One region of the Cellvibrio fibrivorans genome, then DNA from elsewhere that is predicted to be linked to it. Evidence: predicted binding sites of a transcription regulator. Region 1 holds the regulator's gene; each other region holds the start of a gene.
What was found. Region 1 encodes sigma-54, which starts transcription at its own class of promoters, with help from an activator protein. Its sites were predicted from a motif close to TGGCACANNNNTTGCNNT; they were not measured.
Positions count from the first base shown of each region.

Region 1 (7,560 bases):
CACCAACGAACAAAAGGCGCTGGTGGGTGTCGTAAAAATCAATGACCTGCTGCGTGCAGGTATTATCTAAAAAACGGAATTACCGCATGAACCCTGAATTGCGCGAACGCGCCGCCCGCATCAAACTCTTATTACTGGATGTGGACGGCGTACTGACCGATGGTCGCCTTTACTTTGGCAACAACGGCGAAGAATTTAAATCCTTTAGCACACTTGATGGTCAGGGCATTAAAACCCTGCAAAAGTCCGGGGTAAAAGTGGGGATCATCACCGGTCGCACCAGCAATCTGGTCGCCCGACGCGCGAGCGATTTGGGTATCAATATCCTGGTACAGGGGCGCGAGGATAAATGGGAGGCATTGCAGGAGATACTGCAGGAGCATCCAGTCGCATTGGATGAAATCGCTTTCATGGGCGATGACTGGCCAGATCTGGGTGTAATGACCCGCGTCGGCCTCGCATTTACCGTCGCCAATGCCCATGTCAGCGTCGCGGCACGTGCCCACTGGCAGAGTCGCGAGCGCGGCGGCGAAGGCGCGGTGCGTGCCGCGTGCGATTTGTTAATGCAAGCCCAAGGGACGTTTGATGCAGCCTTGGCGCCCTATCTCGCGAACAACGGTGAAGACTAGACGATGAACCTGTTGCAGCGCGCTTACCGAATTCACCAGTATGTGCCAGCACCATGGCTAATCGCCTTCGCGCTGGTGATTTGTTTTTTTGCTTTTTCATTGCGCCAGAAAGCAGAACTGGTGGGCTACGAATATGACGCCAGTGGCTTTCCCCAAACTTATATGAAAGCCGTGGAAACTCGCGAATTCGATGCCCAAGGCAAATTGCACTACCAATTATCAACACCGCAAGTCACCCATTACCAGGCAAATCCCGATGGCCCTTCGAATGCGGATTACACCCTGATCGAGCGCCCGGATATGGCGTTTTACGATGCCGAAGCTAATGCTCCCTGGCTGGTCAGTGCCAGCACTGGTCGCAGTGAAGCAAATGGCCAGTTGATCCGCCTGCTCGACAATGTCCTGATTCAGCAACAGACCCCTTCGCAGGGGCTGATCCAAATCACCACCAGTGAGCTACAGGTGCGCGCCAGTGAACAATTCGCGGAAACTGACAAAGCTGTTAATATGCGCAGCGCTAAAGGCCAGATAGACGCAATAGGTATGGATGCTGACCTGGCGCAGAGTCGGCTTCAGTTAAAGTCCCAGGTTAAGGCTGTTTATGATCCCCGTTAAATTCCGTTTTGCCCTCGCTCCATTTGCGCTAGCGATTGCTGCTGTTTTTGTCAGTTATAGCAACACTGCCCTGGCTTTGCCCGGCGACAAAAATGAAACTATTCGCGGTTCGGCGGATAATCTGACCGTCGACCAGAAAAACGGCGTCGCCACCTATACTGGTTCAGTGAAAATCCAGCAGGGCTCACTGGTGATTTCGGCAGACTCTATCGTGATCCACACCAATCCCGACAGCAGTGTTGAAAAAATGATCGCCACCGGCAACCCGGCGCGCTTCCAACAGCAACCGGAAAAGGATCAAGGTGTAGTCACCGCCGCTGCCAAACAAATTACTTATACCCCCAGCAATGAGCATCTTGTGTTGATTGAAGATGCATCGGTCGAGCAAAACGGTGCGGTCATGAGTGGCCCGCATATCGATTACGACTTAGTAAAAGAAGTGATGAAAGCGGCGGGCAGTAATGGTGCATCGGGCAGCGATGGCCAGCGGATCGAAATCGTGATCCCACCCAAGGCGGGCAAAACTGAAACCAGTAACGACCAGCCCGCTGCCGCATCCAGTGCAGCCCAATCCTCATCAACTGAAGCAACCCCTTAACTCATATGCCCAGCCTGCACGCACGCCATCTCGCAAAAAGTTACAAAAAACGTAAAGTCGTTATCGACGTCTCGATTACTGTGGAGAGCGGCCATATCGTCGGCCTGCTCGGCCCCAATGGCGCCGGTAAAACCACCTGCTTTTATATGATTGCCGGCCTGGTGCCCGCCGATAATGGCAATGTATTAATTGACGACCGCGATATTACCCAACTGCCCATCCACGGCCGAGCTCGCGCCGGCATCGGTTACTTGCCACAAGAAGCCTCGATTTTCCGCAAGCTGACCGTCGCCGATAACATCATGGCAATCCTCGAAACCCGCAAGGATCTGGATCGCACCCAGCGCCAGGAAAAGCTCGAATCATTGCTTAATGAATTTCACATCACCCACATCCGCGACAGCCTGGGGATGGCACTTTCAGGGGGCGAACGCCGCCGGGTAGAAATCGCTCGTGCGCTAGCGACCGACCCCAAATTTATTTTGCTCGATGAACCTTTTGCCGGAGTTGACCCCATCTCGGTCAACGATATCAAAGAAATTGTGCGCCATCTTAAGGACCGCGGTATTGGCGTGCTGATTACTGACCACAACGTGCGCGAGACACTGGATATATGTGAGACCGCCTATATTGTAAGCGAAGGCCACATTATTGCCGAGGGCGATGCCGAAACCGTACTCAGCAACAGCAAGGTGCGTGAAGTCTATTTAGGCGAGCATTTCCGTCTGTAAAGGTGGCTAAACCCGTCACCACCAGTGTTACCAACCGCCCGTCAGCAACACCTTCGGCAACACACAAACAACTTGACAAGTAACATTCTTTGATCATTAGGCATAAAGCTTGCTTAAGCTTATTGCTTGCGCGCCAAACCCTGACTAAACTCCACCTATCTGATGTTTTCCATCCTGCGTTATAAGGGTTTGTCGTTCACACAATGAAGCAATCTCTCCAGCTCAAACTCGGTCAGCAGCTGACCATGACTCCGCAACTGCAGCAGGCAATCCGCCTACTGCAACTATCGACATTAGACCTGCAGCAAGAAATCCAGGAAGCGCTTGAATCCAATCCTATGTTGGAAGTGGAGGAAAGCTTCGACAGCCCCAGTAGCACCAATGATTACGAAGGCAGTGAGCTGGATAAAGCGGATTACACTCGCCAGTTAGAGATCGCTGCTGAAGCCGGTACTGACCACGGCACTGACTTTACCGCGAGCGAAAATTTCTCCTCCAGCAGCGCCGACAACTACAGCGAAACCAATAGCTATACCGAAGGCGGTGAAAGCTTCGGTGAAGGTGAGAATTTTGGTGAAAGTGAGAGTTTTGGCGATAGTGATGTGTACGGTGAGGGCGACGGATTTAGTGCGGACGCCGGCGAATGGAGCGATTCCATCCCCAGTGACCTCCCCGTCGACACGAGCTGGGATGATGTTTACCAATCATCATCCAGCAGCAGCTCAAGCAATTACGACAACGAAGACAATGATTTTGAAAGTCGCCGCGCCGCAACTGATTCGCTCTACGACCATCTGATGTGGCAGTTAAACCTGACGCCCATGTCGGATCGCGACCGCGTACTGGCGATGGCAATTATCGATGCGGTGGAACCGAGCGGCATGCTGTCCATCACCATCGAAGAAATTTTTGAAGGTATGCGCAGCGATTTTGAAGAGCTGGAACTCGACGAAGTTGAAGCGGTGCAACACCGCTTGCAACAGTTCGATCCTTGCGGCGTATGCAGTCAAAATCTATCTGAGTGCCTGTTGGTGCAATTGCAACAATTTGATCCGAAAACACCGTTTTTAGACTCGGCAAAATTAATTGCCAAACAATATTTGCCGGTGCTCGGCAGCCGCGATTATCGCCAGCTGATGCGCCGCACCAAATTGAAAGAAGCTGAATTAAGCCAGGCAGTGGCATTAATTCAAAGTTTGAATCCGCGCCCAGGCGATATGATCGCCAATGGCGATACCGAATATGTAGTACCTGATGTATTCGTTGAAAAACGCGATGGCCGCTGGATAGTGGAACTCAATCCGGATATTGCGCCGCGCTTGCGCATTAATTCCGACTACGCCTCTATGGTGAAACGCGCCGACTCCAGCACCGACAACACCTTCCTCAAAGATAATTTGCAGGAGGCGCGCTGGTTCTTAAAAAGTTTGCAAAGCCGCAATGAAACCCTGTTAAAAGTGGCGAGTTGTATTGTGGAAAAACAGCGCGGCTTTTTGGATTATGGTCCTGAAGCGATGAAGCCATTGGTGCTGCACGATATTGCTGAAATTGTTGAGATGCACGAATCGACTATTTCACGTGTCACCACCCAAAAATACATGCACACACCACAGGGTATTTTCGAGCTGAAATACTTTTTCTCCAGCCATGTCAGCACCGACAGTGGTGGCGAATGTTCATCAACTGCAATTCGCGCGATTATCAAAAAATTGGTAAGTGCCGAGAATCCGAAAAAACCGCTCAGCGATAGCAAGATTACCGACCTGCTCGCCGAGCAGGGGATTCAAGTGGCACGCCGTACTATTGCCAAATACCGCGAATCACTCAATATTCCGCCGTCGAATGAACGCAAAACTATTTAGCTATTTAGTTGTATTAGTAGTACCAATAAAGTTCGGATCAAAAAATCACTGATGTAATGCGAGGTTGTGCCAGTCGCAACCGTTTTGTTTCTAGCGAGAGGAAGTATCTATGCAAATAAATATCAGCGGTCGTCATGTAGAAGTTACCGATTCCATGAAAGAGTATGTAACCAGTAAAATTGAGCGCTTAACGCACCACCATGACCGCATCACCAGCACCAACGTTATCCTCTCGGTAGATAAACTTATCCAAAAAGCAGAAGCCACTATCCATGTCAGTGGCAAAGATGTATTCGCTGAAGCTACTCATGAAGATCTGTATGCCGCGATTGATGCACTGGCTGATAAACTTGACCGCCAATTGATTAAACACAAAGAGAAGATGCGCAGCCATCGCTGAGTGCGCGATAGCTCGCCATCGTTAACTGAACCTACGCCGCCATCGCCACCTTGCGATGTCTGCATTATTTATTGAGAGATGCCCAGCATCACCTTGTCATGCAAATTCAATCCCTGATCAGCCCCAGCCGCACCCTCTGCGGCGTCGAAGGGGGCAGCAAGAAACGCGCACTGGAGTTGCTCGCCAACACCATTGCGCAGGATATCCCCGATATTGATGCCGATGAATTGTTCCGCCGCCTGATTGGCCGCGAGCGCCTCGGCTCCACTGGTATTGGCCACGGAATTGCAATCCCCCACTGCCGTATTGAACACTGTAAAGGCACTGTGGGTGCACTGATTACCCTGACCGATCCAATCGACTTCGATGCAATAGATTCGCAACCGGTCGATATTCTGTTCGCGATGCTGGTGCCGGAAGATGCCCACAGCGAACACTTGCAAACCTTGGCAGCACTGGCTGGCGCACTGAACAACGCCGAATACCGCCAGCGCCTGCGCGCCTCCAAAACTAATGAAGCGCTCTATGATGCAGCGCTAACAACCTCGTAAACAGGATTTATATGCATCTGGTGATCGTCAGTGGCTTGTCTGGTTCGGGTAAGAGTACGGCACTCCATGTCCTTGAGGATGTGGGGTTCAACTGTATCGACAACTTGCCCGTCAGCCTGCTACCTGCGTTGGTTGCCCAGATCCAGATCCACAAAGATGACCAACACCGCTTTGCCATTGGTATCGATGTGCGCAATGCCTGGCAAGATCTGGCTATCTTCCCGCAGATGATCAGCACCCTCAAAGAAGCGCATCTGCCCTTCCAGACCCTGTTCCTCGATTCTCAACCACCGGTATTGATCCAGCGATTCAGTGAAACCCGCCGCAAGCATCCGCTGTCAGATAAACATACTAGCCTGGAAGAGGCGATCAGCGCTGAGCAGCAGCTTCTGGAGCCCATCCGCGATTGTGCTGACCAGATTATCGATACCAGCCACCTGAATCTGCATGAGTTGCGCGATCTGGTGAAAGAGCGGGTCGTGGGCCGCAGTGAATCGACCATGGCTATTTTGTTTGAATCCTTTGGCTTCAAACACGGTGTACCCGTGAATGCCGATTTGGTATTTGATGCGCGCTGCCTGCCCAATCCACACTGGAAGCCCAATCTGCGTCCGCAAACCGGCAAGGATCAGGAAGTGATTGAGTTTCTGGAAGAGCAAATGACGGTGAGGGAGATGTACGAAGATATCGAGCATTACCTGACCCGATGGCTGCCCCGCTATCAGGCCAACAACCGCAGCTATATCACTATTGCAATCGGTTGTACTGGCGGCCAACACCGCTCAGTCTACTTGTCGGAGCGGCTGCAAAAACATTTCGACCACAGTTTTAGCGATGTTCAAGTTCGCCATCGCGACATTAACAAACACAAAAAACCCTAGATCATGCAGACCGAAACGCTCGATATCATCAACAAGCGCGGCCTACATGCGCGCGCCGCCGCCAAGCTGGCGACCCTTGCCAACCAATTTCAGGCCAAGGTACTCGCACGCGTGGGCGAAGGTAACTGGGCCGATGCCAAGAGTGTTATGTCGTTGATGCTGCTAGCCGCTAGCCAGGGCACTGCTCTGGAAGTCAGCGTAGAGGGCGATGATGCTGATGCCGCGCTCTGTGCTATCCGCGCACTGATTGCCGACCGCTTTGAAGAAGGCGAATAAATAGCCTATTGTTAAACCAAAGCCAGCGACAAAGGTTGTTGTTCCCGGGCAACTACTCTAAGCTGCGCGCCCTTTTATTGATTCTTTCTCCGACATTACAGCCATGGTTTACAACTACGACGACATCAACCCCGATGACTACATCCTTAGCAAATCGCAGGTCAAACGCGATATGCATGCGTTGCAAGCGCTGGGGGAAAGCCTGATCGACATGAACGAAAAGCAACTTGCCAGCATTCCGCTGAGCGACACTATGCTGGATGCGATTTACATCGCGCGCAAATTACCCCCCAAAGAAGCCCGCCGCCGCCAGGTGCAATATATTGGCCGCCTGATGCGCGAAGGCAACCACGAGGAAATCAAAGCAGCAGTGGACAAACTGCAAAACCGCAGCGATCAATATGTGCATCGCCAACACCAGGTAGAGCGCTATCGCGACCTGCTAATTGAAGGCGACAAACAAATTTTCCAAACACTGGTCACCTCTTGCCCCGGAATTGATGTGCAGCACTTACGCCAGTTGATCCGCACCGCGCAAAAAGAGCGCGACGAGAACAAGCCGCCTGCGAGTGCACGCAAACTCTTTGCGTTTATCCGCGAGCAGCTGGAAGCGCAGGATTAACGGGTTGCGCGCAAAAACAAACTACCAAAAACAAGGGCGCCGAATGGGCGCCCTTATTGTTTCTTACCAGATTCGTCCTGCATCTCATTGATCGGAGGCGGCTTTTCCACCTCCTTTTTATTGACGCTATCGCGCAAGCTTTTCTCGCTCTCAAACAGCCGGTTAAACTTCATTTTGGGTTCATCCCAGCTACCTTTGATGGTGTAACTGACACTTGTGGCCTGATCGACCTGCTTTTTAAACAGTTTGCTGACGATGTAAATACCCGCCGCCGCTGGCAGCCCGGTCGCCAATGCCGCATAAAAGGTCATATTCCCGGCGACGGGTAAGGTTGCCACTAAACGGGTATTAATTGTTTCGTTGCGCAGGTCAATACTGCCCGCCATTTGCATACC
Region 1 is NZ_JAVDVX010000008.1:36,962-44,521, reverse strand. It holds gene J2X05_RS18810 (KpsF/GutQ family sugar-phosphate isomerase) at 1-70, shown strand, start outside; gene J2X05_RS18805 (KdsC family phosphatase) at 87-629, shown strand; gene lptC (LPS export ABC transporter periplasmic protein LptC) at 633-1,244, shown strand; gene lptA (lipopolysaccharide transport periplasmic protein LptA) at 1,231-1,842, shown strand; gene lptB (LPS export ABC transporter ATP-binding protein) at 1,848-2,573, shown strand; gene J2X05_RS18785 (RNA polymerase factor sigma-54) at 2,777-4,435, shown strand; gene hpf (ribosome hibernation-promoting factor, HPF/YfiA family) at 4,545-4,835, shown strand; gene ptsN (PTS IIA-like nitrogen regulatory protein PtsN) at 4,934-5,386, shown strand; gene rapZ (RNase adapter RapZ) at 5,398-6,267, shown strand; gene J2X05_RS18765 (HPr family phosphocarrier protein) at 6,271-6,543, shown strand; gene yjgA (ribosome biogenesis factor YjgA) at 6,647-7,165, shown strand; gene J2X05_RS18755 (YhdP family phospholipid transporter) at 7,219-7,560, opposite strand, start outside.

Region 2 (7,560 bases), on a different contig from region 1:
GGGGAGTTGATGTCCACTACCACGTAGCCCACCTTGTCATTGGTTTGCAGGTATTGAGATGCGATGTTGATGTGGTTGTCGGAGAAGATCTTGTTAATTTTCGACAACACGCCCGGTACGTTGGCGTGGACGTGCAGCAGGCGGTGCGCATCCGGGTGGCCGGGCAGGGCAACTTCTGGGAAGTTGACCGAGCTGGTAGTGGTGCCGTTGTCAGAGTACTTGATCAGTTTTTCAGCCACTTCCAAGCCAATATTGGCCTGGGCTTCCATGGTGGAGCCGCCGATGTGCGGGGTGAGGATCACATTGTCCAAACCGCGCAGTGGGCTGATAAATTCGTCGCCGTTGGCTTTGGGCTCTTCCGGGAACACATCGATCGCAGCGCCGGCGATGTGGCCGGACTTAATGGCATCGGCCAGCGCATTAATATCCACTACTGTGCCGCGCGAAGCGTTGATCAGGATCGCTCCCGGTTTCATCAGGCTAATTTCACGTGCGCCAATCATCATTTGCGTCGATTGGTTTTCCGGCACATGCAGGCTGATGATGTCGGAAGTGGCGAGCAGTTCATCCAGGCTGCGCACCTGAGTGGCATTGCCCAGCGGCAACTTGGTGACCACATCGACAAACTGTACTTTCATGCCCAGGGATTCTGCCAGCACGCTGGTTTGGCTGCCAATCGAACCATAGCCGATCAGGCCGAGGGTCTTGCCGCGAATCTCAAATGAGCCATTGGCCGATTTGTCCCAGCCGCCGCGATGGCAGACAAAGTTTTTCTGCGGAATATTGCGCAGCAGCAAAATTGCCTCGGCAATCACCAATTCAGCGACCGAGCGGGTATTGGAGTAGGGCGCGTTAAATACCGCAACGCCGTGCTCTTGCGCCGCTTTCAAATCCACCTGGTTGGTGCCGATGCAGAAGCAGCCAGCGGCGATCAGCTTGGGCGCATTTTCAAAGACGCGGCGGGTCAATTGGGTGCGCGAGCGCAGGCCGACAAAGTGGGCATCCTGGATTTTGGCGATAAGCTCATCTTCGCCCAATGCGGTTTTCAGGTATTCAACATTGGTATAGCCCTGTGCATTCAGGCTATCCACCGCTGATTGGTGCACTCCTTCCAGCAACAGAAACTTGATCTTGCTTTTGTCTAACGAGGTCTTGCTCATGGGAACAACTCCTAAAGTGCCAGGCACCTAAAATTAAAAGTCGGTCAGCGCGTCTCCGGGAGCAATGGCATCAAACGGGAGACGGAAGGGGCAGGCTGAAAAAGGCGCGCATCATACCACAGCTCAGGCGGGCTGCGCCCCCTGCAGATCGACCAGAATAATTGCCGGGTCGGCACCGTTTTGGCGATAGCGCCAGCGCACATCCAGATCCAGTAAGCGCATCCCGTAAATCCGCTCGGTGTCCAGTTGCTGATATTGCGGGCGCGGGTCTTGTTGCAGAATTTGGGTGATCAAACCGGCCAGGTCAGTGCCTGTACGCTGCCAATACTCGACACACACCGCCATGAGCGTGGCGGGGATATCCACAGCGATCAGCTCGGGTGGTGCATCGGCAAACGAATTTTCTGCTTCCAATACACAATCAACGTAGGGCACGTAGGGTTTGATATCGAGCACCGGTGTACCTTCGAGCAAATCCACGCCGCTGATCTGCACAAACAGTTTTCCCTTGCGTTCGCTGACACCCCGATAACGCACGACCGACAAACCGATCGGCGCCGGGCGGGTGGGCGAGCGGGTGGCGAATACCCCGAGGGTTTTGTTACCACCCAAGCGCGGTGGTTTAACTTTGGCTTTCCACTCTTCGCGCTTATTGGCATGGAAGACAAACTGAATCCACACATGGGTACAACCTTCCATGCCTTCAAATGCAGCAGGGTCGTTATAGGGCGGCAGTAGCTCAATCTCGGCGCAGGCCAGCGGCGCCAGGCCCGGTTGGCGGGGAATGCCAAACTTCTCCTTGAAGCAGGAGTGCACTAGGCCGATGGCGGGGAAGTTGAAGTCCATAAAAGGTCGCTGCGCAGAAGTGAAGTGGCGCAAGGCTAGGCAAAAGTTTGCGCTATCTCAACCGTTTTTAGTTGAGGGATGGCACAATCCTGCGCCATAACTGCTGGCATACAGTTAATGAAATCGGTTACATTGTGCAAAAATACGTTATCCAACAATAACTATCTACAGCTTGGGAGATCCCATGAGCCTATCTTATTCCCTTGTTCGCACAGCACTCGCGGTACTGACCACCTGCGGATTGCTACTGGGGTGCGACCAGCAGTCCTCGTCATCAAGTACACCACCACCTATCGCTGAGCAACGCTACGCTCACAAGCTCAGCGACAAAAATGCCAGCGCCGAAACCCTCGCGCTCTACAACAATCTCGCCGCTTTACGCGGCCGGCACATGCTGTTCGGGCATGAAGATAGCCTCGCCTATGGCGTCAATTGGGAGGGCGATCTCGACCGCTCCGATGTGCGCGATGTGACCGGTTCCAACCCGGCCGTCTACGGTTGGGAGTTGGGCGGTTTGGAATTGGGACACGAAAAGAATCTGGATGGGGTCAACTTCAAGCAAATGCAGGAGTGGATTAAGGCGGGCTACAGCCGTGGCGGAGTTATTACCATCAGCTGGCATATGTACAGCCCGGTATCCGGCGCCAATTCATGGGATAAAACCCCGACGGTGCACGAATTGGTTCCCGGCGGAGCCAAGCACGACGTGTTTAAGGCTTACCTCGATACTTTTGTCGCCTTTAATGAAGGACTGGTAGCAACCGATGCGGCCGGCAATAAACACGCTATTCCGATTATTTTCCGCCCCTGGCATGAGCACAACGGCGATTGGTTCTGGTGGGGCAAAGGCCATGTGAGCGAGCAGGATTACATCGCCCTCTGGCAATTCACGGTGAAATACCTTCGCGATGAAAAAGGTGTCCACAACCTTATCTATGCCTACTCACCCGACCGCAGCCGCATCGATCTAAGCAAATTCGAGAGCGATTATTTTTATGGTTATCCGGGGGATGAATATGTCGATGTGATTGGTTTGGACAATTACTGGGATGTTGGCCATGAAGCTAATACCGCGTCGGCGGATGAACAAAAAGCAGGGTTTGTCACCGCGCTCAAAGGCATCGTCAAAGTTGCCCAGGCGCGCAATAAAATTGCTGCGCTCACGGAGACGGGCAACAACCGGCTAACTATTCACAACTTCTGGACTGAGCGCATCCTCAACCCGATTTTGGCGGGCGCCGAGGCGCAGCAAATCACCTACATGATGGTCTGGCGCAATGCCAATCTGGCGCGAGAAAAATCAGAACAATTTTTTGCACCCTATCCGGGGCAGGCGACAGCCGAGGATTTTAAAACCTTCTTAGCCCATCCTTTTGTGCTGTTTGAAAGTGAGCTTCCAAAGCTTTACGAATAGCGTTTTTGGATGAAAAAAATCGATTGTTTATTTTTATTAATAAAATAATGTCTTTCGCTGTCATTTTATAACTGTCGGCTAAATTGACACTTTAATGTGACGTATTTGGCATTAATTGGCGCGAATTATTGATATCACTAGAAAAAATTAAATAGGCATACCTTGTGCTTAGTGGTGAATACACAAATAAGATGACACTACTACAAAGGATACTTTTATGACGTTTTGTTCCAAGATATTTGCCGTGGCTGGATTGGTATCGCTGTCGACGATGGCATCTGCCTCACCTTTGAGCGACTACAACCTGATTCTGTTTGGCGATTTGAATACCAACAGCAATGTGAAGGTTTACGGCAAGGCGCTGATTGGCGGTGACCTGAAATCCAGTGGCGAATTCGGTTCGCACCTGACAGATTCGTCATTCAATGCCACCAACAACGTTGAAGTGCTCGGCAGCGTCACCTCGCCCAACCTAACTATCCAGAATGGTTATTTGGGTTATGGCGAGACCAAGTCGATCGGCAACCTCAACTGTAATGAAGGCGGTCTGCCCCAGAATTCCTGCGTAAGGGAATTGGATGATGTGGGTGCTGTGACTGACAAGCTTGACGGTTTTTATGATGCCCTCAGCGCTGAGTCAGATTTTTATCGCGACTTTACCCAAGTGGGGAGCGTTTCTGGCACCACTATGAGTTACAGCGGTTTTGCTACTGATTTGGTGGTATTCAATATTGCGGGTAGCGATCTGTTTGCCAATAACGCCAACTGGCAATTGAATTTTGGTAATGCAGGCAAGGTAGTCATCAACGTCTCCGGTTCTGTTCTAAGCAATCCGGGTTCAGTGAATTTGAGCGGCAATGGTTTCACCTCCAGCACCTACTCCAACATCCTGTGGAATTTCTACGATGCTACCAGCCTGAATTTGGGTAATGGTTGGAAAGGAAATGTGTTGGCATTGGATGCTGATGTGAAAATCATGAATGATATCGACGGCTCCCTGGCTGCTAAATCTTACACCGGCTCGGGTCAAATTCATCACTACTACTGGGATTACACCCCGCCTACCGAAGAGGTACCGGAAAGTGGTTCTTTGGTGTTGTTGTTGAGTGGTTTGGGCTTGTTGGGGCTTACTCGCTTGCGTCGTCGCAGCTAAGTTGAATGTGTTTTAAAAAAATGCCCCGATCACCCGGGGCATTTTTTTTGCCAGTTACCCAATAATGAGTGACTCGCTAGGGGAGTGGTTTGATCTTGCCATTTTTCAGGTCCAGCAAAAAATGATCGCTTGGTGCATCGCCGGAAAATTGCACTAGGATGTTCAATAATGTGCCCAATTTTTCCTGATAAATAGTGCGCGGCTTAGCTGATTGTTTTTTTGTGTTTTGCCGATCGCTAACCAACAACTGTTGTGCGAGCAATTCATAATGCTTGAACCGTTGCGGATCAATATCCTTTAACGCCAGCTGATCGGCGCTCCACAATCGATAAAAATCCACGCTTAAATCCGTTCCTGTCCAGGTTGAAAAACTATCGAGCGATAATCCGTTTTTCTTTGCAAAACTTGCTGCCTGCCTGGTTGCTAGCTGCCACTCACCTGCTAGCGAATTATCCTGATCCTGATGATTAATCAGTGCCCCTATTTGAGCAAGGCTAATGTCGGTTTTTAATTGAGAAATAATCAACAGCTGCGCGCCATTTAATTGCATCAAGAGTTGGCGGATATCTGCAGGCCAATCTTGTGGCAAAAAGCGCAAACGTGCCAGTTCGCGCAGATGCCATTCGGCAAATTGGTGATAATTTTTGGCCTGGAGAATGTTTTTATCCCAGATGTCGGGCGTATCGATAGACCGTAAATAATTCCACTCAGTAAGGTAATGCCCGAAGAGCTCGTCATAACGCGGAACATCTTTTAATACAATAGTTTCAACTTCAATTTGCTGGTCGGGTCTGATGCTCAGGATTTTATAGGCGGGAATATAAGCGGCGAGCGAAGGTGCCTGGATATTAAATAACACCTTGTTGTGCTCACCGCGATAAACACCTGTGTCATTGATATGCATATGGCCAGCCACATGAATTTTCAGCCCAGTGTCCGCCAACATTTTGCTGGTGTTGGTACTTGGGTTGCGGCTCAGTTGAAATTTTTGTTCGCCCATTAACTGCGCTATATCAGCGCTGGCGCCGTCATAAAATTCCTGCATGGGGAAATGGGAAAATGCAATCAGGGTTTTATCTTGTGCCTGTGCTCGCTGCACTACATCGGTTATCCACTCCAGCAAATGGGTTTTGTGGGTGATGACTTTGTTATAGCCTGCATCACTGGAACCTAAAAAATTTTCTGCGTTTTGTGGATTACCATCAGTACCTAATTTAGGTTGGTAGACATTGGCATCAATCGCTAGCAGCCAAAGCCCCGCTGTTGGCTCGACCAAATAGCTGCTATCCGCCACTTGATAACAGTCGCTGTAATGGGGCTTTTTATGTTTTCCGCCAATTCCCTGATGGCATATCTCATAGTGTCTCTTATCAAATTGGGCTTCGTGTTTTGCTTTCGAAAAATCGTAGTGGGATTTCTTTTCACTAGAGTAAGGCGTTTCAAAATAGCGATAACTCTTCTTTGGATAAAATCCGTGTTCACCAAGCAAATCCATAATAGGTTTATAACCCAACTCCTGTACATCATCGGAACAGATAACTGCATGCCTGTCTTTATCATTGTCGTAATTTTTATTTTTACACAGTGGATGTTGCAAGCTAAAAACTGGTTGCTCCTTTCCTCCTGCACCTAAATAATCTGGTTTACCCGCTGGATGTGAAAATGGCCTGGTTGGATCGTGGTTGCCCGGCGCTGCAAAAAATTCAATGCCGTATTGGTGATGGTATTTATCGAGAATATTTTTTAACCCACGCATGTGAACCGGTTGACCGTCATCGCTAAAGTCGCCGGGCAAAGCAACGTACTTGATCTTGCGTTTTACAATGTCATCGAGTGCCGCGAGCAAGGCAAAATAATTTTCATTAAACAGGCGCGTGGACTGCAGTTGCGTGCGCATCGAGCGGATGTTGGCATTTTGTTTACCCTGCGCAGTATTTGTCGGAAGCCCCTGAAATATATCATCGCTGAAGTGGCCATAAATATCATGAAAGTGTATGTCCGGCATAAACGCAATTTTCACGTGTTCGGCAGCAAGATTTGATTTCTGCGAATCTGCCTCACAGTTAGCGGCAAAAAAAATAAGGCCATTCAGCAAAAGTAATAGGAAAGTAAATTTCATAATGAGGCGATTCGATGGTGTATTAGGGGTGCGATAAGAGAGTCTGCATCAGTTGTTCTGTGCAAAAAACGAAATGACTTTCGGGAGTTTATAGCAGCTTAACTACACATTTGTGACAGAGGTAGTTTTGCTCTATTGATTTGCGTTTTAATTGTTAATTATTGTTAAAAGCGCTATTAGGTTGATGATAGCAATAAAAGTGAAATGCGCGCCTATTACATTTCCGCCGCGTTTCTAATTCCTGTTCAGGAGAGTTGATCTGCTTGGGAAGTAAAAAGGAATTTTCTCTTTTTATGAGAGCTAGAAATGGTCGTTTGTTGTTTTTCTAACTGTAATAAATAAGAGGAAGTTAACGTGAGAGTCCATAACAAATCCACTATTCATACCAACAGAAGTCAGTTAAGTGTTGCGATTACACGTGTCATTCTTGGTGCGACTTTGGCAACTCTATCGCTGCAGGGCATGGCGCAAAGTTCAGATCAATTGGAAGAAGTGGTTGTGACTGGCAGCTACGCAAAAAGTCTTGAAAAGGCCATCGATATTAAACGTAACTCGATTGGTTTCTCTGACTCTATTGTCGCGACCGACATCGCCGATTTCCCCGAGCAAAACCTCGCTGAAGCTTTGCAACGTATGCCGGGCGTCACTATCGAACGCAATAAGGGCTTAGGCAGTAAAGTAAACGTACGCAGCCTGCCGAGCGAATTTACCCATGTCTCTATCAATAATCTTTCCACGGCTTCGGGCAGTGGCGGCCGCGATGTTGAGTTCGATATTTTCGCGTCAGAAATTATTCAAAGTGTAACCGTAAAAAAATCGCCCACCGCTGCCGATGAGGAAGGCGGCATTGCGGGTTCAGTGCTGATTT
Region 2 is NZ_JAVDVX010000001.1:543,425-550,984, reverse strand. It holds gene serA (phosphoglycerate dehydrogenase) at 1-1,160, opposite strand, end outside; gene tsaA (tRNA (N6-threonylcarbamoyladenosine(37)-N6)-methyltransferase TrmO) at 1,284-2,006, opposite strand; gene J2X05_RS02330 (glycoside hydrolase family 26 protein) at 2,191-3,420, shown strand; gene J2X05_RS02325 (choice-of-anchor A family protein) at 3,638-4,573, shown strand; gene J2X05_RS02320 (metallophosphoesterase) at 4,650-6,692, opposite strand; gene J2X05_RS02315 (TonB-dependent receptor) at 7,047-7,560, shown strand, end outside.
Region 2: J2X05_RS02325 (choice-of-anchor A family protein) is a predicted target of sigma-54. The motif match lies at 3,574-3,591, and genes of this name have one in related genera.

Region 3 (7,560 bases), on a different contig from region 1:
AGCGGTTTTAATTTTGGCGCTGGCGCTGGTACCGCATTTGATGCCACAGGCCGCAGCCAGATTATCGACCCGCTGCTGAAAAACCTGCTGGCAAGCGATATCGCCTCGGGTGGCGCCCTCAGCAACCAAGCCAATCCAGCAGAAATTCGCGCGGAGCTGAACCAGCTGATCGACCGAATGACCGCTTGCGCTGCGAACAATAGTTGCACCAGCAACCGCACCGCCACCACCGTCAAAGCTACCTGCGCCGCCGCCATGGGCAGTGCAGTGATGCTGTTGCAGTAATTACCGGAGCAGACACCATGACCAGCAAAAAAACTACCCTGCACCCGGACGCACCGCTCCTGCTCAACAACCACAGCCGCCCGGTCACCCGGCGCGAGCTGGTATCACAAGGCTTCCGCGCCGGCACGGCAACGGTATTGGGCGGCTCGATTTTCAGCTTGTTTGCGAACCCCCGGGAAGCAGAGGCGGCGCTCTCCGCTGACCTGATTGCTATGCGTAGCGCCTGCGGTATTGCAGCGCAGGGAGCTGGCAAGATTCCGTTTATCTGTTTTGATCTCGCGGGTGGCGCCAATATCGCCGGCTCCAATGTATTGATCGGCCAGCGCGGCGGCCAACTGGATTTTCTCAGCGCGGGCGGCTACAGCAAACAGGGCCTACCACTGGCCATGAGCCCAGCCGCCTCCACCGCCGCCAATCCGCTGATCAACAATGAGCTTGGCCTCTCCTTTCATTCAACCAGCGCTATGCTGCGCGGTATTCTGGAGAAAGTCGCCGTAGGCAACCGGGCGCTAACCAATGGCGCCGTCATTCCAGCACGCTCGGAGAATGATACCGGCAACAACCCCCACAACCCCATGTACGGTATTAACCGCGCAGGCGCCAATGGCTCGCTGCTGGCCTTGATTGGTTCACGCGCCAGCGATTCCGGCGGCAACTCCATGGCTCCAGCAATGATGATCAATCCCGAAGTTCGCCCCACCAAAGTGGATAACCCGAACGATGTGACCGGTTTGGTCGATGTGGGCGACCTGGTCAGTTTGCTCGACCAGCAAGATACCGTTGCGGTGATGGAATCCATCTACCGTATCAGCGATAAAAAACTCGGCAAGGTCAGCACCGGCACCACCAACGATGCAGTGATTAAAGACATGGTGCGCTGCGGCTACGTGAAAAGCGCCGACCTCGCCGACCGCTTCGGCTACCCGTCCGCAATTGATCCAGTTGCAGATGCCGATCTGGTCGGTGCAGCAGGAGTGTTCACCCAGAACGAATTTGATGGCGATGGCGAATTCCGCAAAACCGCCTCAGTCGCCAAGCTGGTAATCAACGGTTACGCGGGCGCGGGCACCATCACCATGGGCGGTTACGACTACCATACCGGCGACCGTTCCACCGGCGAAATGCGCGATCTGCGCGCAGGCCGCTGCATAGGCGCTTGTATCGAATACGCCGCACGCAAAGGCATGCCGGTGATGATTTATGTATTTAGCGACGGCTCGGTCTTCAGCAACGGCATGATCGATGATTCCATGGCGGGCGGAGGCAAAGGCGTCTGGACCGGTGACGACCAGCAAACCGGCGCCGCCTTCTTCCTCGTCTACAACCCAGCGCGCCGCGCCGTGTTGATGGGCGGTACCAGCAGCGATCCGAACACCATCAGCGATGCGCAGCGCCTGCACCAGCAAATCGGCCATATGCGCGCCAGCGGCGATGTGGAAACCGGCTCAGGTGTCGTTGCCGCTAACAACGTCAACTCATTGGTGGAAACCGTCGTGCTCAATTACATGGCTTTGCACGGCGCGCAAAACCAGTTCGGCAGCGTTTTCCCCGGCAACAGCCTCGGCAACGCCGCTACGCTCGATAAACTCACCGCCTTTACCCCAATTTGCAACGGGGTAATTTCGCAGCCAGTGTAATTACCAACCAATCGACAGCAGATAACAAAACGCCGATACTGCCCGCCAGTATCGGCGTTTTATTTTATCCGCCCGCATAAAATCCCTGACTACCGCATTAGCGAACAACAATAATTCCAAGGATCTGCCTCATGAAAAAATCACTCTCATGTATTTGCACTGCAATTGCACTATTCGGTCTTTCCAATTCATCCAACGCCAGTATCCTCTGGCAGGGCGATTTTGAAACCGGTGATATTTCCCAGTGGGATACACCTATTAATCCAGCGGGATTATCCGTTACCAGCGAATGTGTTTTCGACGGCAAATATGCAGGCAAAGTGCGCTTGACCGGTGAAGATTCTTTTTTGTGGAAAGGCAATAAATTTTTGAATCGCAGCGAATTCCATCATCGCCGTGCAGTGGGCAATACCCATGAAGGTAAAGAGACTTTTTTTGCGTTCAGTTTTTATCTGCCGAAAAAACTCAGTGAGCACAAGCACGAATTGGGTTATTGGGAATCGGATAAAAGCTGGCAACAGATGCTGCGTTTTAATATCGCGGGCAGCGAGTTAAGTTTTCAGGAAACTGCAGCAAAAGAGGTGCTTTGGAAATTACCGGAAGGCGCTGCACCGGGGCAATGGCATCGCATTGCGCTACATATCCGCTGGTCAACCGATCCCAAGCGCGGCTCAGCAGAAGTCTGGGTCAACGGCCAGCATATGGGCAAAAACCAGTTTAAAAATTTACCGGCGAAAGACTCATTGATGTTTACCCAAATTGGTATTTTGCGTACGCAAGAAAAAACGGTTGAAGACATTTTAGTTGATGGTGCGATGGAAACCGACAACCTTACTGAGTTGTTGGAGCGGGATAAACATTTGGTCGGCAAAACCTGCAATCCAACCACTAACTAATCACTAGGTATTTGCCATCCAATAGAGTGCAATTTTTTAAGGTTGCACTCTGTTTGGGCTGCCCACCCAATCTGCATACGATTGGTATAGCAATCTTTTAGTGGTTGCTAACACACAATCACTTTGCTTATCAGCATCACGCACGCTTAAAACCAAATAATAGGACACGATCAAGTGACACCCCCAAAATCACTTTTTCGTGCACTTTTTCGTTTCACAAATTCGCCTGCGCACAACATAAGTGCAACCACGTTGTTTATATCAGGCTAAAACGCGCGAATTCCGCTACCACGACATACCTCCCCGCGATGGCACATGAGTTGCAAAACCATACTTATTCTCATTGCGGGTACTGGCTATGCGATTCATTTTTTCGGCTACGCGGCTTTGGTCTATTGCGATTGGTGTATGTGCAATCTTATTGGGGGCAAACTGTATTGCAGCGGAACCCAATATTATGGAAGTGACCACTGCGCTGAATAGCAGCTGGGTAGTCATTACCGGTGTGCTGGTTTTTCTAATGCAAGCGGGTTTTGCTTTGGTGGAGAGCGGCATGGCGCGCGCAAAAAATTCCGTCAATGTGATTATGAAAAATTACATGGATGTTTGTGTGTGCAGTGTGATTTTTTGGGCGCTAGGTTACGGATTAATGTTCGGCGTGAATAACTCCGGTTGGTTTGGTGAGAGCCATTTTTTCCCCAGTGATCTCGCTGGATGGGATTGGACATTTATCTTTTTCCAAATGATGTTTGCTGCTACCGCCACCACTATCGCGAGCGGCGCTATGGCAGAGCGAATTCATTTTCATGCTTATTTAATCGGTGCCTGCATTATTGCCGGATTGATTTATCCCGTATTTGGCAGCTGGGTATGGGGCAGCGCCCACGGTGGCAACGGCTGGTTGAAAGAGATGGGCTTTATCGATTTTGCCGGCTCGACCGTTGTGCATTCGATTGGCGGCTGGGTTGCTCTGGCCGGAATTATTGTGCTCGGGCCGCGTCTCGGACGATTTTCCGCGGCTGGCGAATCGCGCGCAATTCCCGGACACAATTTAAGTATGGTGGCACTGGGTGGATTTATTTTGTGGTTTGGTTGGTTTGGTTTTAATGCAGGGTCAACACTCGCGGCGAATATCGACATCGGTAAAATTGCACTCAACACCCATCTCGCGGCTTGCACGGGTGCACTGGGCTATATGCTCACCGCCAAATTATGTAAACAGCCAGTGCTATTAACCGGCACAGTAAACGGCAGCCTCGGCGGCTTAGTAGGTATCACCGCCGGTTGCGCCACTATGGACCCGCAGTTTGCATTACTCACGGGTTTTATTGCCGGAATTATTACTTACATCGCCCCTAAATTTATCGCCAGTTTTAAAATTGATGACGTGGTGGATGCAGTGAGCGTGCACGGTTTTTGTGGCGCCTGGGGCACACTCGCAGCGGGGATTTTTTTTGCGGGGGATTTATTCAGTCTCGAACGTTTCAGCATTCAAGGTTTAGGCGTGCTGGTTGCCTTTGCCTGGGGCTTTGGTGTCGCACTACCCTGTTACTTCCTGATCGACAAAATCATCGGCATACGTGCCAGTACGCTGCATGAACAGCGCGGCCTGGATTTTACCGAACACGCTGAACTCGGTTACCCGGAATTTCAGGATACGCGCGCGCTCAACGCAGACGCATTACATTCACAACGATAATTGTTTAATAAGAATACTGATTTAAAAATCGGCGATGGAAATAGGCTCAATTTATACGGCCATCCAAAATCAACCATCATGAACCCAGCCGATCACCACTATCACAGAGCGACAAGAACGAGGCTATCAGTGAATCCAAGCCAAAAACGTAAAGCCGTTGAAGAAGCGCTTATGCCGTTTATTAACGGTAAAACACTCGCCAACGCATTAATCCTGTGGGACGAAAAATACGCCCACCAGCCTACGTTTGCCCTGCAACATTTTTTACGTGAACTCTGTAACGATCTTGAAATAGCCCATATGCGCTCACGCATGTTACAAGCGTTGGTCAGCACGTTTTCATCGATGCAAGATGACCGTCACCATCGCACCGTCGAACATCCGCCCATCAAACACAACACTGTTCATACAGCGAAAACGTCTAGCTCGCCGATACTGCTGATGTTTATGGCACTGGTGGAGCAACTTATTGACACACCCGGAGGTGATGCCTCGACGCGCATCCGTCTCTACGTGTTGGAAAACCTCACCAAAATTTCATTGCCCACACATGAGCGCTGGGCCTTTCACGGTTGGTTAAACCAGATGGCGCCACTCACCGGCACTACGCCTAATATCAATACTATGCAGCAGGTAATCAACCTTGCGTATGTAGCACTGTGCGAATACTTGGGGCCGATTAAAGCTGATCAAATTTTGCAAAGCACGGTGAGCAATGTGCAAAAACAACATCTAACAACCAATGTCCAAAGTTTGTTGTAACTGAAAATGTATTTACTGAAATATGATTTCTGCGCGTAACCAGTATTCGCGGCCACCCGCAGGAAAAGGCGTACTCACATCATTATAGGGCTGGGGAATAAGCACATTAGCGTCAGTGAGATTGCTAACACCCAGCGTCCAGAGCACTGTTGGAAAACTGTAGGTCAAACTCAGGTTAAGGGTTTTTTCCGCGGCGAGCTGTTGTACTTGAATCGAATCTACTGCAGCTGAATATTGCTGTGCGTAGCGGCTGCCGACATAACGTAAATCCACGTTCACTCCGAGATTTTCTAGCGGTGTTTTCCACCCCAGCCAGAGATTGGCGACTTGGTTAGCCGCCCCCATATTTTGCCCTGAGTGATTGGGCACATCGTAAGGCAATAAATCATCGTCATTGGCTTTTGCATAACTCGCGTTAGCGCGCAGACTAACAACATCACCGGTAAACCAATATTGCAGATCGATACCCCGAGTTTTAATTGGCGGATTATTGGTGTAACCCGGCTCGTACGAATAAATAATGGCATCTTTAATTTTTTGATCAAACAGCGAGAGAGTCAGATAACTTTTTTGGCCAAGGGTATGGCCATATTCTATTTCACTTACCCGACTTTGTTCTGCTTTCAACGTTTCCGTCGCTGGATGAAAAATCGGATTGCTGGTTTGTAAATCCGGTTCGCGAAAGGCGGTGCCGTAGAGCATTTTCATATGCCAGTTTTTTTCTGCGCGCGTCACTCCAATGCGAGGTGTAAATGCACTGCCGGAATAATCGTGATGGGAAGCGCGCGCACCCAGTGAAAGATCATAATCACTCATACGCAAATCCCAATTTGCATAAATCGCACGCGTTTGTTGCTGCAATTCGCCGTCGGGCGGAAAATATTCTTGCGGTGGCATATCCACACTAATTGCACGCGCTATTTCCGTTTGGTGGTACACCCCCAAACTGATACTCGCGTCTTCCACATATTGGTAAATCGAATCGAGCTGTGCATCCCAGGCGCGGGCACGCACATCGTAATCGTAGACAAAATCTGGCGCTTGCGAGGATGAGCGCCAATTGGCTTCATCGCGATAACCAAAACGCGGCGTTAATTTCCATTGTTTATTCAATTCAAAATCGTGCGCGATAAAAAAATTGGTTTCGCGAAAATCAATTTTTGCCGTAGGAGCGTACACACCGTACTGTTGGATATTGTCCATACCATATTGCAGATGAAATAAACGCACTTGTGTACCCGACCAATCGAGATTGGCAGCAAGGTTGCCGCCACGCGTATCGCTGGTAGCAATATCCGCGTGTGTGCCTTGGGAATCAATCCACTTGCCTTTGCCCCAATTTCCATCCTGGAGGCTAGCCGACACGCTGAATTCACCACCATCAAAACGGCTACCGCCATTCACACTGAGGACATTGGCGGATTCTTGAGTGCTGACGGTTATTTGAGTTTCTTGCTCGGCGCGGGTATAAATTCGAATGACTGCCAACTGCGCACTGTTGCCGTACTTAACGCTACCTGGCCCGCGCAATACTTCAATGCGATCCAATTGCGCGACTGGAAAATTGGGCGGCAGCGGGAAGGTGCCGTAGATAAGATCATTCACCGGCAAGTCGTTAATCAAATATTGGATCTTGCCCTCGAATGCCCAATTGCCGCGCGCAACGAGGTTGACGGTATTTTGCGTATCCATCCCCAAGCTGACACCAGGAATGTGGAGCAATACATCGCGTAAGGTGCGGGCACCCATCGCGCGCATATCGGATGAATCAAATAAGGTAATAATGCCCGGCTGGGAGCGCCAGGAACTGCTGCGCGTACTGGCAGTGTCCACCTTTAAATCCATCAACTCGCTGAGTGACAATTCAAATAAATCTGTGCTGTTCGCCGCGTCAACACGTGCAGCAGGCAAGCCACACAATGTAAAAATCAATAACACCAAGCCTCGCCAATCGCGACAGGAAAAACGCATACAGGGGTTACCAACAGGATGAATGGTTAATTTACTGATTAAAGCCTAGCCGACGAATGAGTGGATTGCGCTTTTTACTAACTGACATGGCATTCGCTGCTAGGCTTAACTAAACCCCTCACACAAAAGCGACTGCATCATGAGCTACCGCATTCGCATCAGTTTTTTGTTGATTCTATTCATGGCAGGACAGGCCATGGCCGAGCTGGTGGTTTGGCACAGATCACCGCTGGACTTCGGCAATTTCCGCTATGTGTACGATATTGAGGTGCTGCGCCTTGCCCTGGATAAAACGCGCACCACTCACGGT
Region 3 is NZ_JAVDVX010000001.1:287,093-294,652, forward strand. It holds gene J2X05_RS01305 (LamG domain-containing protein) at 1-285, shown strand, start outside; gene J2X05_RS01310 (hypothetical protein) at 303-1,922, shown strand; gene J2X05_RS01315 (polysaccharide lyase family 20 protein) at 2,054-2,818, shown strand; gene J2X05_RS01320 (ammonium transporter) at 3,177-4,517, shown strand; gene J2X05_RS01325 (hypothetical protein) at 4,647-5,279, shown strand; gene J2X05_RS01330 (TonB-dependent receptor plug domain-containing protein) at 5,292-7,250, opposite strand; gene J2X05_RS01335 (transporter substrate-binding domain-containing protein) at 7,390-7,560, shown strand, end outside.
Region 3: J2X05_RS01320 (ammonium transporter) is a predicted target of sigma-54. The motif match lies at 3,128-3,145, and genes of this name have one in related genera.